Linked DNA regions of Paludibaculum fermentans. The protein of the gene in region 1 interacts with the protein of each later gene in a pairwise test. Links are inferred from orthologs where the notes say so. Each region holds a gene or a part of one and is shown in the gene's direction. Other genes may lie near its edges.

Evidence for each region.
Region 2: the proteins of IRI77_RS00595 (region 1) and IRI77_RS22645 interact in binary tests that used the Escherichia coli proteins (3 or more experiments, as listed by UniProt). The link is inferred for Paludibaculum fermentans from one-to-one orthologs.

What each region holds. Positions count from the first base shown.
Region 1 is NZ_CP063849.1:159,822-166,936, reverse strand. What follows is about bases 2,852-5,798. They hold IRI77_RS00595 (aminoacyl-histidine dipeptidase), read left to right. Parts: upstream 2,852-3,574; coding sequence 3,575-5,023; downstream 5,024-5,798. Other genes in these bases: IRI77_RS00585 (hypothetical protein), read right to left, coding at 5,745-5,798; IRI77_RS00590 (DinB family protein), read right to left, coding at 5,152-5,685; IRI77_RS00600 (hypothetical protein), read left to right, coding at 3,081-3,473. Outside these bases: IRI77_RS00605 (RCC1 domain-containing protein), read right to left, coding at 1-2,477; more of IRI77_RS00585, read right to left, coding at 5,799-6,323; IRI77_RS00580 (3-keto-disaccharide hydrolase), read right to left, coding at 6,458-7,115. UniProt on the Escherichia coli protein: Dipeptidase with broad substrate specificity. Requires dipeptide substrates with an unblocked N-terminus and the amino group in the alpha or beta position.
Region 2 is NZ_CP063849.1:5,752,703-5,759,825, forward strand. Bases 2,795-5,749 are described here. They hold IRI77_RS22645 (aminopeptidase P N-terminal domain-containing protein), read left to right. Parts: upstream 2,795-3,565; coding sequence 3,566-4,933; downstream 4,934-5,749. Other genes in these bases: IRI77_RS22635 (ABC transporter permease), read right to left, coding at 2,795-2,800; IRI77_RS22640 (PadR family transcriptional regulator), read right to left, coding at 2,804-3,133; IRI77_RS22650 (M1 family metallopeptidase), read left to right, coding at 4,930-5,749. Also shown: more of IRI77_RS22635, read right to left, coding at 92-2,794; more of IRI77_RS22650, read left to right, coding at 5,750-7,011; IRI77_RS22655 (cis-3-hydroxy-L-proline dehydratase), read left to right, coding at 7,056-7,123.

The sequences.
Region 1 (7,115 bases):
TGGATGTTCCCGGGCGCTGCGGCGGCCCCCTGCGTGAGGCCGATCGCCTGCACGGGAATAGCGCGCGGCGATACGGTGGTCTGGTCGCCAGTTTGTCCGGACTCATTCATGCCCCAGCCCCACACGGTGCCATCCTGTTTCACTGCCAACAAGGAATAGTCGCGGTCCGCCACCTGTTTGACACCCGTCAAGCCGGCTACGCGTTTAGGCATGGCGCGAGACACCGGTGTGCCGTTGCCGAGCTGGCCGAAGCGATTGTCGCCCCAGGCGAGCGCCGAGCCGTCAGCGCGCAGGACGAAGAAGAAGGCTGTGACCGAGGGGCCGCTGGTGGCAAGGGAGACCGCATTGTCGATGCCATCCACCTGAACGGGCACTTTGCTGTGAGAGGTCCGCCCCCAAACCCAGACAGTGCCGTCCCGCTTCACTGCCATGCTCTCGGCATAGCCCGCTGCGATCGCCACTACGCCGGTCAAACCCGGCACGGGCGCCGGCGGGCGGTGACCGGTGGTGGTTCCGTCTCCGAGCTCTCCCGCTCCGTTGCCACCCCATCCCCAAACGGTCCCATCCGCAGTCAGCGCCAAGCTGTGGATATCGCCCGCTACGACGGCGACGACGCCGGAGAGCCCCGAGACCTGCACCGGATACGACTGTCCGTATCCTCCAGAACCCCAGCCCCAGACTGTGCCGTCGGCGCGGAGCGCGAGCGAATGCACGGTTCCCGCTGCAATGGAGACCACGCCGTTGAGATTGGCAACGGCCATGGGCGTGGGACTGTCAAATGTGGTTCCATTGCCTAACTGACCCGAGGAATTGCGGCCCCAGGCCCATACCCGGCCATCGCGCTGCAAGGCGAGCGAGTGACGGCCATACGCGGCCACCGAAACGGCACTGGTGAGACCAACGGCCTGCACGGGTGTGGCCTGGTTCACATAGGAGCCGTCGCCCAACTGATCGAGATAATTGTTCCCCCACGACCAAAGCGTCCCGTCACTCTTCACCGCATGGCTGAGATTGAGGGGCGCCGCGACGGAGATCACTCCAGTCAAGCCACTGATGCGCGTGGGGACACTGCGGTCGGTTCGCGTGCCATCTCCAAGCTGGCCGTGAGAGTTCGAGCCTGCAGTCCAGACGGTCCCGTCGGAGGCCAGGCGCACAGAGTGGGTCTCGCCTGCCGCGTAGGCACCCACGGGTTGCGGTGCTACCGATTTAACGAGGGTGGCCGTGTTGTTGGCGTGGTTTCCGTCGCCCGGCACGTCCACGCTGACCGTGATCGAGACTGACGGATAGGCGGACGGGGTGACCTGCGCGGTGAGATAGAGAACACTGCTGCCGGCCGGAATAAGGGGAGCCTGCATGGTGCAAGTGATGGCCTGGCCAGCGGTCTGGCACGTCCAGCCGTTGCCTGCACCGCCTCCTGGCAGTAAGCCGGCCGGCAGCGTGGCGGCGACGGTGATATTGCCGGAGGTGGAGATGTCACCCGTGTTCGTGACGGTGACGACGTAGCCGGCCAAGCGAGTGACTGTGAACGACACACCGGCTGTGAGAGCGATGGAGAGATCGGGCGCGGCGGCGGACCGGACTCCCGACTGCGTTGCGCCAGCAGTCGCGACCGGCGCGGACGCGGAGGCGGCCAGGGGCGGCCCTTCAATCCAGGCCACGGCCCAGCCGGCGGCGAGGTCGGCCACCGCGCCCTGGGCTGCATGGCGCTGGGTTGTCCAGCCGCTTTCGTTGAGGGAGAAGCCGGAAGGCCCCCAGCGCAACTGACGAGCGAGTTGGAGGGCGCCAGGCCATGGCACCGCATCCTGCCGGTCTGGCGCGGGCCGCACCTGCCCGCCCTGGATCGTGATCGCGCCGTCCAGCGGGCGGCCTGCGAGGCGCGTGGGCCGCAGCCGCAGCGATTGTGACGGCGCTCCGCTGCAATCGGCGCCGAAGACCATCACGGAGCCGTCCCGGGCGCGCGCCGCGCTACACTCGTCGCCGGCGGCGATGGAGGTGATGTGGGAGAGGTCCGGGACCCTCGCAGGTACAGAGCGGCTGAGCAGAGTGCCGTCGCCCAACTGGCCCGACAGATTCGCACCCCACGCCCATACCGTTCCGTCGCGGTCGAGCGCCAGAGAATGACCGCCCCCGGCCGCCACCTCGACGATCCCGGCGAGTCCGGGCACCTGGTGCCAGCCCGGGATCTCCTTCGTATCTCCGGTGCCGAGCTGCCCATGGTGATTGTCCCCCCAGGCCCACACGGCGCCGGTTTCGGTGAGTACCAGAATGTGGCGGCCGGCGGCGGAGACGGCAATGCTGGCTGCCCCCGGCAGCACTCCGAGGCCGGCAATCGGGTATTGTTGCTGCGACGGGCCGGATTTCTCCTGCAGAAGGTGAATCGTTCGGTCAGCGGGCGTGCCGGCCTGCAAGGGCTGGAAGGCGGCGAAGAGGAGTAGCGAAAGAGCAGGGAGGCAATGGAACGAGCACGCAACAACCACGGCAGTACACCCTTTTGCCTCGCGGCCTGGGAAGTCGTCCCCTGAACCGCAAGACGGAAATGAAGCGTGAATCGAGCTCTACTCCAACGGGAAACTACGCCAAAGTAACGGCTAGTTCCGCCCCAAGAGGAATATTCTCTCACTTTTATCAGGCCGGCTCGGATACAGATTCGGCCCGCGGCTCAACAGCGTTGCCAGACGCCTGCCGATCCAGGGCGCACATCAGGAGTCGTGGTCAGCTTGAACGCGGATATGATGAAATGGAGGCAGTCTCAATCCGATATCTGGAAATCGAAATTCCGCAGATGGGAGGGCATGGATCTCATGCGGTCATTTACCCCGGTATTAGCGTTGTTGATGAGGCTCTGCCTGTCAGGGGTCCAGAGCTTCCCGGCTCAAGCGGCGATGCCACAGGGGCCTGCGGCAGCCACCCCGCAACGCAGTCCATTTGAGGCGGTTCCCGAGCCTCCGGGGTCTCGGCCGGCAAAGGTCTCCGGGCCAACTATCGTTGGGATTGAGTTCAGGGGCGCCACGCGCTTTCCGCCGTCCGCCCTGGGGGTATTGATCGCCTCCCGTGCCGGCGGTCCCCTCGATATTGAGTCTTTGCGTAACGATGCCCTGTTCCTGAATCGCACCGGCCGCTTCTCCTATGTTGCCTGGGAGCTCGAGGACAGTCGCTCTGGACCGGTCGTGCGTTTCGTCGTCGTCGAGCGGCCTGTGATCCAAGCCATCGAATTGCGGGGCAGCGATATCGTGACTCTGCCGGAGATCCTGGAGCGGTTTGCGCTGCGAAAGGTCCACCTCCGGGTAGAGGCGCTGTTCCAGTTGGATGAACTGGAACGCGCGGCGGCGACGTTGCAGGAACTTGTGGCTGAGCGAGGACGCCGGCCCATTGCGGTCTCTCCCTTAGTGAAGCCGATCTGGCCGGCTTCCGGTGTCCAGAACTGGCCGCCTCCGGCTGTGAAGATCGTCTTCCAAGCCGAGGCGCCGCAGTAGACGGTGAGAAGTGGGATGTCGTCGCACGGATGGCGCGAACTTGCACCATGTGCTGCGTGGCCGCTGTAGGATGGAGGGGTTGAAGTGAGAAACGAACCTTTATGACCTCTATTCTTGCGGACCTGCAACCACAAGCCCTTTGGCGGCATTTTGAAGCGCTCTCGGCGATCCCCCGGGCATCTGAGAAGGAACAGGCGGCGCGCGCGTATGTACTCGCCCAGGCCGCGGCTCTCGGGCTCGAAGTCATCCAGGATGCCGTGGGCAATGTCGTGGTGAGAAAACCGGCGCGGCCAGGCCGGGAAGGTGCTCCGATGGCGGCGCTGCAGGGCCACCTGGACATGGTTTGCGAGAAGAACGAAGGGACGGCGCACAACTTCGATACGGATCCGATCCAACTGGTGCTCGACGGGGATTGGGTGAAGGCGGCCGGCACGACTCTTGGGGCGGATAACGGAGTCGGGGTCGCGGCGGCGCTGGCCGTCATGGAGAGTACGGATGTCGCGCATGGCCCGCTGGAGTTTGTGTTCACGATCGACGAAGAGAGCGGGTTGACCGGTGCTTCCGAGTTTCCCAACGGCCTGTTGCAGTCGAAGTACTTCCTGAACCTCGATGGCGAGGAAGAGGGTGCGCTGTGCATCGGCTGCGCGGGCGGCCTGAATACCGTCGCGTGGCGGACGGTGGAGTTGCAGCCGGCTCCGGCAGGGGAGGCGCTGCGGATCAAGGTCTCCGGGCTGCAGGGCGGCCACTCCGGATTGGACATCAACAAGGGCCGCGGCAACGCGGTGCGGATCCTGGGCCAGGTGCTGCAGGCGCTGTTGGGCAGTGGTCCGATTGCGGTGGCGGACCTGCAGGGCGGCAGCAAGCGCAATGCGATCCCGCGCGAGGCCTCCGCCATTGTCGTGGTGGATCCCGCCAGGATCGCCGAGCTCCGGGCTACGTTGACGTTGTGGCAGGACGCGTTGCGGTCGGACCTGGGGTCGTTCGATGCGGGCCTGCGGATTTCGGCCGAGCCGGCGTCGCAGCCGACGCGGGTGCTGGCGGATGCGGAGGCGCGCGTCGTGGCGGAGCTTCTGGCCAGTCAGCATCATGGTGTGCTGGCGATGAGTCCGGACGTGCCCGGGCTGGTGCAGACCTCCACGAACCTGGCAATCGTCAGTTTGAAGGAGTCCGTCGTTGAGCTCGAAACCAGCCAGCGCAGCCCGATCCTGAGCAGCAAGCTGGCGGCGGCGCGGATGGTGAGCACGGTGTTCGCGCTGGCCGGATTCCAGACGGAGCAGACGGGCGGGTATCCCGGCTGGAAGCCTGAGCCGGGCAGCGAGATCGTGCGCCTGGCGAAAGAGGTGCACACCGACGTCCTGGGCCATGTGCCGGAACTGATCGCGATGCATGCGGGGCTGGAGTGCGGCGTGATTGGGGAGAAACACTCCGGCATGGAGATGATTTCGTTCGGGCCGCATATCGTGGATGTCCACAGCCCGAGTGAGCGGCTGAAGATCTCGTCGGTGGAGCCGTTCTGGCGGTTCCTCACCGCGCTGCTGGAGCGCATTTAGACGCGGACTCCGCCGGACGGGTTGTGGCCCCTGCCGGGCTCGCCAAAGAGCCATGGCGGTTCACGGCGCCGAGGAAGAAGGGCCGGGTCCGGTCGAATCTGGGCGCTGGAGGCAAGCCGTGCCGGCTGCTACGGGGCGTCCACATCGGCGGTGAAAACCCAGGCCGCCGCAGTACCAGCCGACTGGCGCAGCATCAGGTTCAATTGGGCCGCATGGTGCTGCACGTGGCGCAGGCTGTGGATCAAGAGTTCCGCCTTGTTCATCTTCCAGATGGGAATGCCACACGGGCCGGCAGCGGCTTCGGCCGTCAGCCGATCGATGTATCCGGCCAGGGCCCGGCGCGTGTAGTGCAGATATGCCAGGAGTTCTTCCTTGGTATATGGCCGGCTGGGCAACACGCCCTTGGGGTCAAGTTCACTGAGATTAAACGGCGCTGGGGGCTCGAAGCCAGCCTGGGCTCCATTGGCATGGTAATCAAGGAAGAAGATCGTGTGGTAGGCGACATACCAGAAGCCCACGGTGCCGTGCGTCTTCCATTCCGGAGGGCCCGCGTCCTCCGCCCAGAGCCCGGCTGGGCAGGCCAGAATCGCGCCTTCCAGCATTCCTAGGGCGGCGCCGAACTGCCGCGTGATCATGGGTTTCCAGAAGTTTTCGAAGTCCATTTTGAAGGTGCCTCCCAGACTGTGAGGAATGGTTGTGGGAACCTGCCGGATCCCGGTGGTCAGCGGGCACCTTTCCGGGTCGCGGAGCAAGTCTGTTCGAAGGTTGCCCGCGTGCCGCGCAGCAGCTCCAATTGCATTGTTTTCCGCAGCCCCGGGAAGCGGGGCCCGGAGGCAAACATGCCGCCATCCGTGTCGAAGTAAGCAGGTTTCACGCTAAGTGTGATCCGGTCTCCCGCCCACGTACCTTCCGCATGATGAAAGTAGTAGCCCAGCGGCTTGGCGGGCGATTGGATGTTCATGCGCCGGATGGAGAACGCCGTGCCGCGCCAGCCGTGCGGGTCTCCCGAGATGGTGTAACTGGCGCCGGAAGAGCCGCAGACGTGGAGTTCTCCAGTGATCCGGCTGTCCTCGTCCTCGTAGCGGCCGCCGGGTGTCATGTTGCGCCGCAGCTCGAGGAAGGCGGTGCGCTGCCGGCCATCGAGATCGGAGTAGCCCCCCACCCAGGTGCCGGTCAAAGTCGAAACCCCCAGGCCGGAATGAGCCCAGGGATTGAATACGGCGTCGATGGCGACTTCTCCTGTCCAGAGAAGACAACCCAGCGCAACCACACCCAGTACTCCGCCCAGGACTCGCTTCATTACGAGGTAGGGTAACAGGTTCTGAGTTGCCAACGATTCAAAATGGAGAATGGCCGGGCAGCTCCCGTGAAAGGGCGGCCCGGCCATTCGGTGTACATTCCAATGCCTCTCCCCTGGAAGGGCGAAGCACGCGGTTACTTCTTCGGTAGGGAGATGGTGATGTTGCGGTAGCGGATGACGCCGTGGTGGTCGCCCTGCAGGAAGAAGGGGCCGGGCTCGGCTTCGTTGCTGTCGAGCGCACCGCCGGTGGGTCCGGGAATCTCGACGTTGTTGTGATAGACCTTGCCGTCGCGCACCACCGTGACGTGGCGGCCGACGAAGGTGATGTCGTAGGAGGTCCACTTGCCCAGGCCAAGTTCCGCGCCTGCCGGCGGCGGGTAATGGCTGTAGATGGCGCCCATCTCATGATCGGGCTGCGAGCCGCCTTCGGTGCCGACCTGGACTTCGTAGCGGCCGCGCAGGTAGATGCCGCTGTTGCCATGCTCGGGGCAATTCACTTCGATGTGCAGCTTGAAGTCCTGGTAGGTGCCGGTGGTCTTGAGGTTGGCCGCACCGGGACCGCGCTGGCCGGGCACTTCGGGATTGTCGTTCACGAGTTCGCCGTCGCGGGCGATCCACTTATTGTTGGTGACGTTGCCGATGGGCTCCCAGCCGGTGAGATCCTTGCCGTTGAAGAGGGCCACGGGCTTGGCCCAGGACTTGGGCATGGGGCGGTCGAGTTTCGGCGCGCGGAGGCCGACGAGGGCGGGCCCATCGGTTTCGCCGCGCTTCTCGATGCCGGTGAGCTTGTCA
Region 2 (7,123 bases), 5.6 Mb from region 1 along the record:
TGGATGGTAGAGAAGACCACCGAACTGACGCGGACAGTGTCGTGACGGACGCGCGAGCTCATGCCGGACGTCAGGTCGCAGCGTCCGGCACTCAGTCACCCCGGAGAGCCGACGCCGGCTCCACTTTGGCGGCTTGAGAAGCAGGGATCGACACACCTAGCATCGCAATCACCCACATGGCCAAGACCGCAAGGGAGAGTGCCAGCGGATCATTCGGCTGAATTCCAAACAGGAGGCGATGAATGAGGGAACTCAGACTGAGCGTGACGGCAAGCCCGCCAGCAACGCCAACCAACACAAAGTGGGCAACGCCACGCACGATGGTCCAGGCCGCCTGAGCGGGGCGGGCACCGAGCGCAATCCGGATGCCGATCTCCCGCTTCCGCTGCGCCACTGAGTATGAAAGGACCCCAAAGAGACCGGCACCGGCGAGCAACGCGGCCACCATTCCGAAGAAGATCGAGAGGGTCGCCAGGGCCCGCTCCAGCCGGACATTGTCTCCGATTTGCGCGTCGACGGTCTTGATGTCGAAGAGAGCGATCGTCTTGTCGACGCGCCCCACGGCGGCGCGGATACTGTTGGCCATGGATGCCGGGTCGGACGACGTCCGGACGAACAGGGTGAGGGCGCGGAAACTACTGGTGTCGCTGCCGAGTTGGGCGAACGGCACGTACCAGAACCTGGTAGTGGCTTCGCGCATTTCCCGGTACTTGGCGTTGCGGGACACGGCGACGATGGTGTAGTCGGGCTTGCCGCCGCCGGGGCCGATGCGCATGCCGAGAGGATTCCGGCTGCCGAAGTAGAATTGGGCGAAGGCTTGATTGACGATGGCGACTTTGGGGGCCGCGGCAGTGTCGGCATCGGTGAATTCGCGCCCGGCAATCAGGGGGATGCCCAACGCAGAGAAGTATTTGCTGCCGATGACGTCGCGACTCGGTCCGTTGTCCCCTTCTGGCGGATTGAAGCCCGGGACGACAATCCCACTCTTCCAGGCTGCATTGGAGATGAGACGCTGGCGCCCAAAAGCGGCCGCCCGAACTCCAGGCAGTGAACGGACTTGCTCCACCAGTTGGTTGTAGAAATCCGGCAGGCGCTCGGGCGCGTAGGTGGACGGATTGAGAGTCACCTGCAAGAGCTTATCGGTACGAAAGCCGAGGTCGATGCCGCGAAGGTTGACGAGGGACCGCATGAAGAGGCCCGCGCCGGACAATAAGATTAGCGAGATGGCCACCTGAAGGCTGATCATGACTTTTCTGCCCATGAGACGGCCGACGTGGTACGAATGGGCGCCTTTCAGACCGGGCGCGAGCACGGAGCGCGACGACTGCAAGGCGGGCGCGAGTCCAAAGGCGATGCTCGCGGCCAGAGCCACGGCGAAGTTGAAGGCGAGCAGTGCGGCGTCCGGAGCAACGGCGACGGTGGAGTGCTCCCGATCTGAGATGACCAGTGAGACCAGGATTCGACCGAGGCTGTAGGCGACCAGCAAGCCGGCGCCCCCACTGAAGACGCCGAGCAGAAGGCTTTCGGTGAGCAGTTGGCGGACCAGGCGGAAGCGGCTGGCGCCGATCGCGAGGCGGATGGAGAACTCATGCGCGCGAGCGGATGCTCTGGCCAGCAAGAGATGCGCGACGTTGACGCACGCGAGCAGGAGGACGGCAGCGACCATGAGGCCCAGCGCCCAGATCGCCCTCTCGTAGGTGTGTCTCTGCGCGCCCGTTCCCTGGGCCGCCGGCGTGACGTGCAGGCGTTCGGAAGCCAGTACCTTGGCGCGATACTCCGTACGACGGGACCGGCCCGGGTCGAGGTCGTGATCCTGCAGCAGGACGGGCATGAGCGATTCAGCAGCACGGTTGGCAGACACACCCGGCTTCAGACGCCCGAAAACCTCAATCCAGCGGCTGCCCCGGTTGGAGAGAGGGGGTGGTCCCGGGAACTCGACCAGGGTGGAGACCATGCTGATGGTGACTCGCAGGTCGGGCGAGTGTCCTGGATCGAGGCCGGCGAAGCCGCGTGCGGAGACACCGATTACGGTAAAGGGGTGATTGTTCAGGTGAATCGTCCGGTTGAGAACGGAGGGGTCGGCACCAAAACGGCGCTGCCAGAAATTGTGACTCAAAACGACGACAGGCTGGGCATCCGGCGCCTGATCGTCGGCGGGGGTGAACTGGCGGCCGAGGGCGGGGTGGACTCCGAGAAGTTCGAAGTAGTTGCCAGTGACGAATTCGGCCGAGACGGGTTCCGCGGCGGAATCGACCAGCATGGCGATCTGGTCGCGGCGATCGAAGCCCAGAAAGCCATCGAACGGGAGGTTGGCAGAGGACTGAAGGTCGCGCAGGAAGGGATTCGAGAAGGAGCTGGAAGGTCCGGGAAGTTGGATCGAAGTTTTGGTAATGGCGACGATCTGGTTAGGATCGCGGACCGGCAGCAGGTCGAGAATGACCTGCTTGACGAGGCCGAAAATCGCCGTGTTGGCGCCGACGCCGAGGGCCAGCGACAGCACGGCCGTGGCGGTGAAGCCAGGCGATTTGAGGAGCAGGCGCGAGGCGTAGACGAGATCTTTGCCGATGTCTTCCACGAGACGGACACGGCGGTTATCGCGGCACTGCTCGGCAGTGTCCACTATGGCGCCGAAGGCACGGCGGGCCGCATCGGCAGCATCGCGTTCGCTCATTCCAGCAGAGCGGTATTCCCTAGTGAGCTGTTCGAGGTGAATGTCGAGCTCCCGTTGGAGATCGTCCTCCGCCTGGGAGTGACGCAAGAGAGAGCGGAGCCGCTGACGCATTATCCTGATGAGACGCATTGCTTAGGCCCTCTGGATGACCAGGGCGACGGCGGAGGAGAGCCGTGCCCAGCTATTCAGTTCGGTGGCGAGTTGTTTTCTGCCTTCGCGAGTAAGCGAATAGAATTTCGCGCTGCGGCCGAGGTCGGAGTCTCTCCATTCGGCCGAAATCCAGCCCTGTTGTTCCAGGCGGTGGAGCGCCGGATACAAGGATCCCTGACCGACGGACAGGACGTCGTCGGACAACTGTTGAATCCGCTTGGCGATGCCCCAACCGTGCATCGGCTCGCGGACGATTGTCTGGAGAATGAGTAGATCCAGAGTGCCCTGGATGAGATCGGATGATTTGGCCAATAGTGATACCTCGACAATCGACAATCATGCCTCGATGATCGACAATACTACCTTGACGATCGACAATCGTCAAGAGGCTCGGAGGATTGGGGCTGAGTGTGTTGTGACATGTAAGACGGGTGGGGAGTGGATCCCCACTGACGGCGCAATGTTTACCAATGGCTTCCGAATAGCCAGTTATGCGGACGTTGAACCAGGTTGATCCCGCAAGACGATTTCTCGCCTTCATTGGCCAGGCAGTCCCTCACTTAGAACTTGCGGCTACTAACACTCCTGGACCATAAAACTCCCGCTGCTCGATGAACCTCGAGCGGCGAGATCCTTATCACTCCGTCGTACTCGCCGGCGGCCTCCTCGTGCCCTGGATGCGCGGCGGTTGCGGCAACGGGTGCAGGCACGCATCGGGGCCCGCGGAATGTGGTAGAAAACTTCATGACCCGTGGACTTCTGCTCTTTCTTGCACCGCTGCTTTGCGCCGCTGACTTTGGACCTCCGGACTTCCTGGCGCGGCGCGCACAGGTCTTCGACCAGATTGGGCATCGGGCGGTTGCCGTTGTGCAGGCGGCTGCGCTGCCTGAAGGGTTTGGCGTGTTCCGGCAGGCTAATGACTTCTATTACCTGACCGGGCTGGAGGTGCCGCACGCCTACCTTCTGCTGGATGGCCGGACGCGCAGAGCGACGGCGTTTCTCCCGCACCGCAATGTGGCTCGCGATAACAATCAGGGCAAAGTGCTGGCTCCGGAAGATGCCGAGGAGGTGAAGCAGGTTTCCGGCGTCGATGCGGTGCTGGGCGTCGAGGCGCTGGCACCGCAGCTCGCTTCCATGCAGATCCGGCTGCCGGCTCCAGTGCTGTATGTGCCTTCGAGCCCGCTGCAGGGCGTGATGGGGAGCCGCGACGAACTGCTGAAGGCCGCCGCCGAGGTGGCCTCCGACCCCTGGGATGGTCGACCGACCAGGTCGGCGCAGTTCCTCTCCCTGTTGAGAACCCGCTTCCCGTCGCTCGAGATTCGCGACCTGTCTCCGGTTCTCGACGAATTGCGGCTGGTGAAGAGCACGCGGGAGATTGAACTCATCCGGCAGGCGTCGAAGATCGCGGCGCTGGGCCTGATCGAGGCGATGCGCCATACGAAGGAAGGCGTCTTCGAGTATGAACTGGATGCGGCGGCGCGGCAGGTCTTTCTGGCGAATGGCGCGAAGTATGAGGGCTACCCGTCGATTACCGCGGGCGGCACCAATGCCTACATGGGGCACTATATGTCCAACGGCAGCAGGCTGAAGGATGGCGACCTGGTGCTGATGGACTATGCTCCGGATTACCGTTACTACACGAGCGACGTGACGCGGATGTGGCCCGTGAACGGCAAGTACACCAAAGACCAGCGGGCGCTGTGTGAGTTCATCCTGGCCTACCGGAATGCGCTGCTGAAACGGATTCGCCCGGGCGTGACGGCGGATGAAGTCATGAATGGCGCCAGGGCGGAGATGACGCCGCTGGTCGCGGCACTGGCCGTTTCCAAGGAGATCTACCGCGAAGGCGCGCGCGGGATGCTGGCCTTCCGGGGCCATCTCTCGCATCCCGTCGGGATGACCGTCCACGACGTGGGTGACTACCGCAAGGCCCCGCTGGCCGTGGGGCAGGTGTTTTCCATCGACCCGATGATGTGGATCCCGGAAGAGCGGCTGTATGTCCGGATGGAAGACGTCGTGGTGGTGACGGCGGGGGGCGTGGAGAACTTCACCGACTTCATGCCGGCGACCCCGGATGACATCGAGAAAGTGCTGAGGGAGAGGACGCAGTGATTCGGGCCTGGCTTGTGCTGGCCGCTTCGCTGGTTGCGGACAACCCGCCGCAGCAGTTTGAACGCAGCCGGGACTACGATGTGCAGCATTACCGCATCGAGCTGAGGCTGGATGAGAAGACGCACTCCTTTCAGGGCTCCACCCGCATCAGCCTGCAGCCGCTGAAGGACGCATTCACGCTTTGTGAACTGGATGCAGAGACGTTCACGGTACTGGGCGTGAAGGACGCGGAGGGTCCGCTGCGCTTCGAGCAGGGTCCGGGGAAGCTGGCCGTGCACCTGCCCCGGCCCTACCAGTATCGGGAGGCGGTGTCGTTCACGGTTGCCTATGAAGCTCGCGGCGTGAAGGTGGATCCGGAGAAGTACGGCATGCAGAAGGAGTACGACCTTGGACTCAATTTCAAGGACGAGACTCAGGAGCATCCGGCGGTGATCAACACGCTCTCATTTCCGGAGGGCGCGCGTCACTGGTTTCCGTCGAACGACCAGCCGAACGACAAGGCGACCTCCGAGGTCATTGCCACGGTGCGGGCCGATTACGAGGTGGTCTCGAATGGCCGGCTGCTGGAGACCACACGCAGCGGGAACACGCGCACGTTCCACTGGTCACAGGAGCAGCCGCACTCGACGTACCTGTTCGTGCTGGCGGCCGGCCCGTATGTGCGGGTGCCAGATGGCGGAGGACCGCTGCCGATCAGTTACTGGGTCTATCCCAAGGACGAGAAGAATGCCACGCGTTCGTTCGGCCGAACGCGCGAGATCATTCAGTTCTTCGAACGCGAGTATGGCGTGCCTTTTCCGTGGGCCAAGTACGATCAGGTGACGATTCCGGGCATCGGCGGCGGCGCGGAGAGCACCTCGGCTACCGTCGTTTCGGACGGGACGATCCACGACGAGAAGGCGGACAAGGACTATCCCAGCCATTGGCTGGTGGCGCACGAAGCGGCGCATCAATGGTGGGGCGACCTGGTGACGATGCGCGGGTGGAGCGAAACCTGGATCAACGAGAGCTTCGCCACCTATGGCGAGTACCTGTATTCCAAGCATTCCCTGGGGGAGGACGAGGGCGCGCTGAACCTGGCGTTGAAGAGGAACCGGTATCTGGAAGAGGCCAGAACGAAGTACCGGAGGCCGATCGTCTCCGACCGTTGGACGACGCCGAACCAGAACTTCGACCGGCACACGTATGAGAAGGGGGCGGCCGTCCTGCATATGCTGCGGTGGAGCATGGGCGACCGGGAGTTCCAACGCGCCACGGCGCACTTCCTGAAGAAGCACTCGTTTCAGGCGGCCGATACGCACGACCTGCTGATCGCCATCCGTGAAGCGACCGGGCAGGTGCAGGACTCGTTCTTCGAGCAATGGATCTACCAGGCCGGCCACCCGGTGTTCGAGGTGCGGTGGGCGTGGCTGGAGGGAGAGGGCGCGGTGGAACTCACGGTGGTGCAGAAGCAGGCTCCGCTGTTCAGCACGCCGGTGGACATCGGGGTGACTACGGGCTCCGGCAAGAAGGTGGAGCGGCTGCAGATTGGTAAGCGGGATCGGCAGGTGTTCCGAATCGCCTGCGCGTCCAGACCGCGGCTGGTGCGCTTCGACGAGGGCAATCACCTGCTGATGGAGATGGAGTTCCCGAAAGAGGTGGAGGAGCTGGAGTACCAACTGGAGCATGACGATGCGATGGGCCGGATGTGGGCCGCGTCGCAACTGAAAGGAAAGGGGGCCGAGGCGGCGCTGCGGAAGGCAGCGCATAGCGACCCGTTCTGGGCGGTGCGGCGAGAGGCCCTGCAGGCACTGGAGGGGAATGCGGCCTTCTTCTCGGAGTGTGTGAAGGACCCGAAACCGGGGGTCCGGGCGGCAGCGATCAAGAGACTGGCGGCGTTGAAGGACTGCGGCCTGATGGCCGAGCGCTTCCGGGCTGAGGATAGCTACGCCGTGCAGGCGGAGGCGCTCCGGGCAATGGGGAGTTGCGGAGACCGGAGCCAACTGCCCCTGCTGAAGGAGGCCGCGGCCATGGAGTCACCCGGCCAGGTGCTGAGGCGGGCGGCGCAGAGTGCGCTGGGGGTGCTCGGAGAGAGATAGGCGTGGATCGCAAGGGGCCCGCGACGAAGGAGCATAATAGCTGAATGCTGATCACGAAAATCAAGGTGTACCAGGTGGCGCTGCCCCTGCACGAGGGGAGCTACAAATGGTC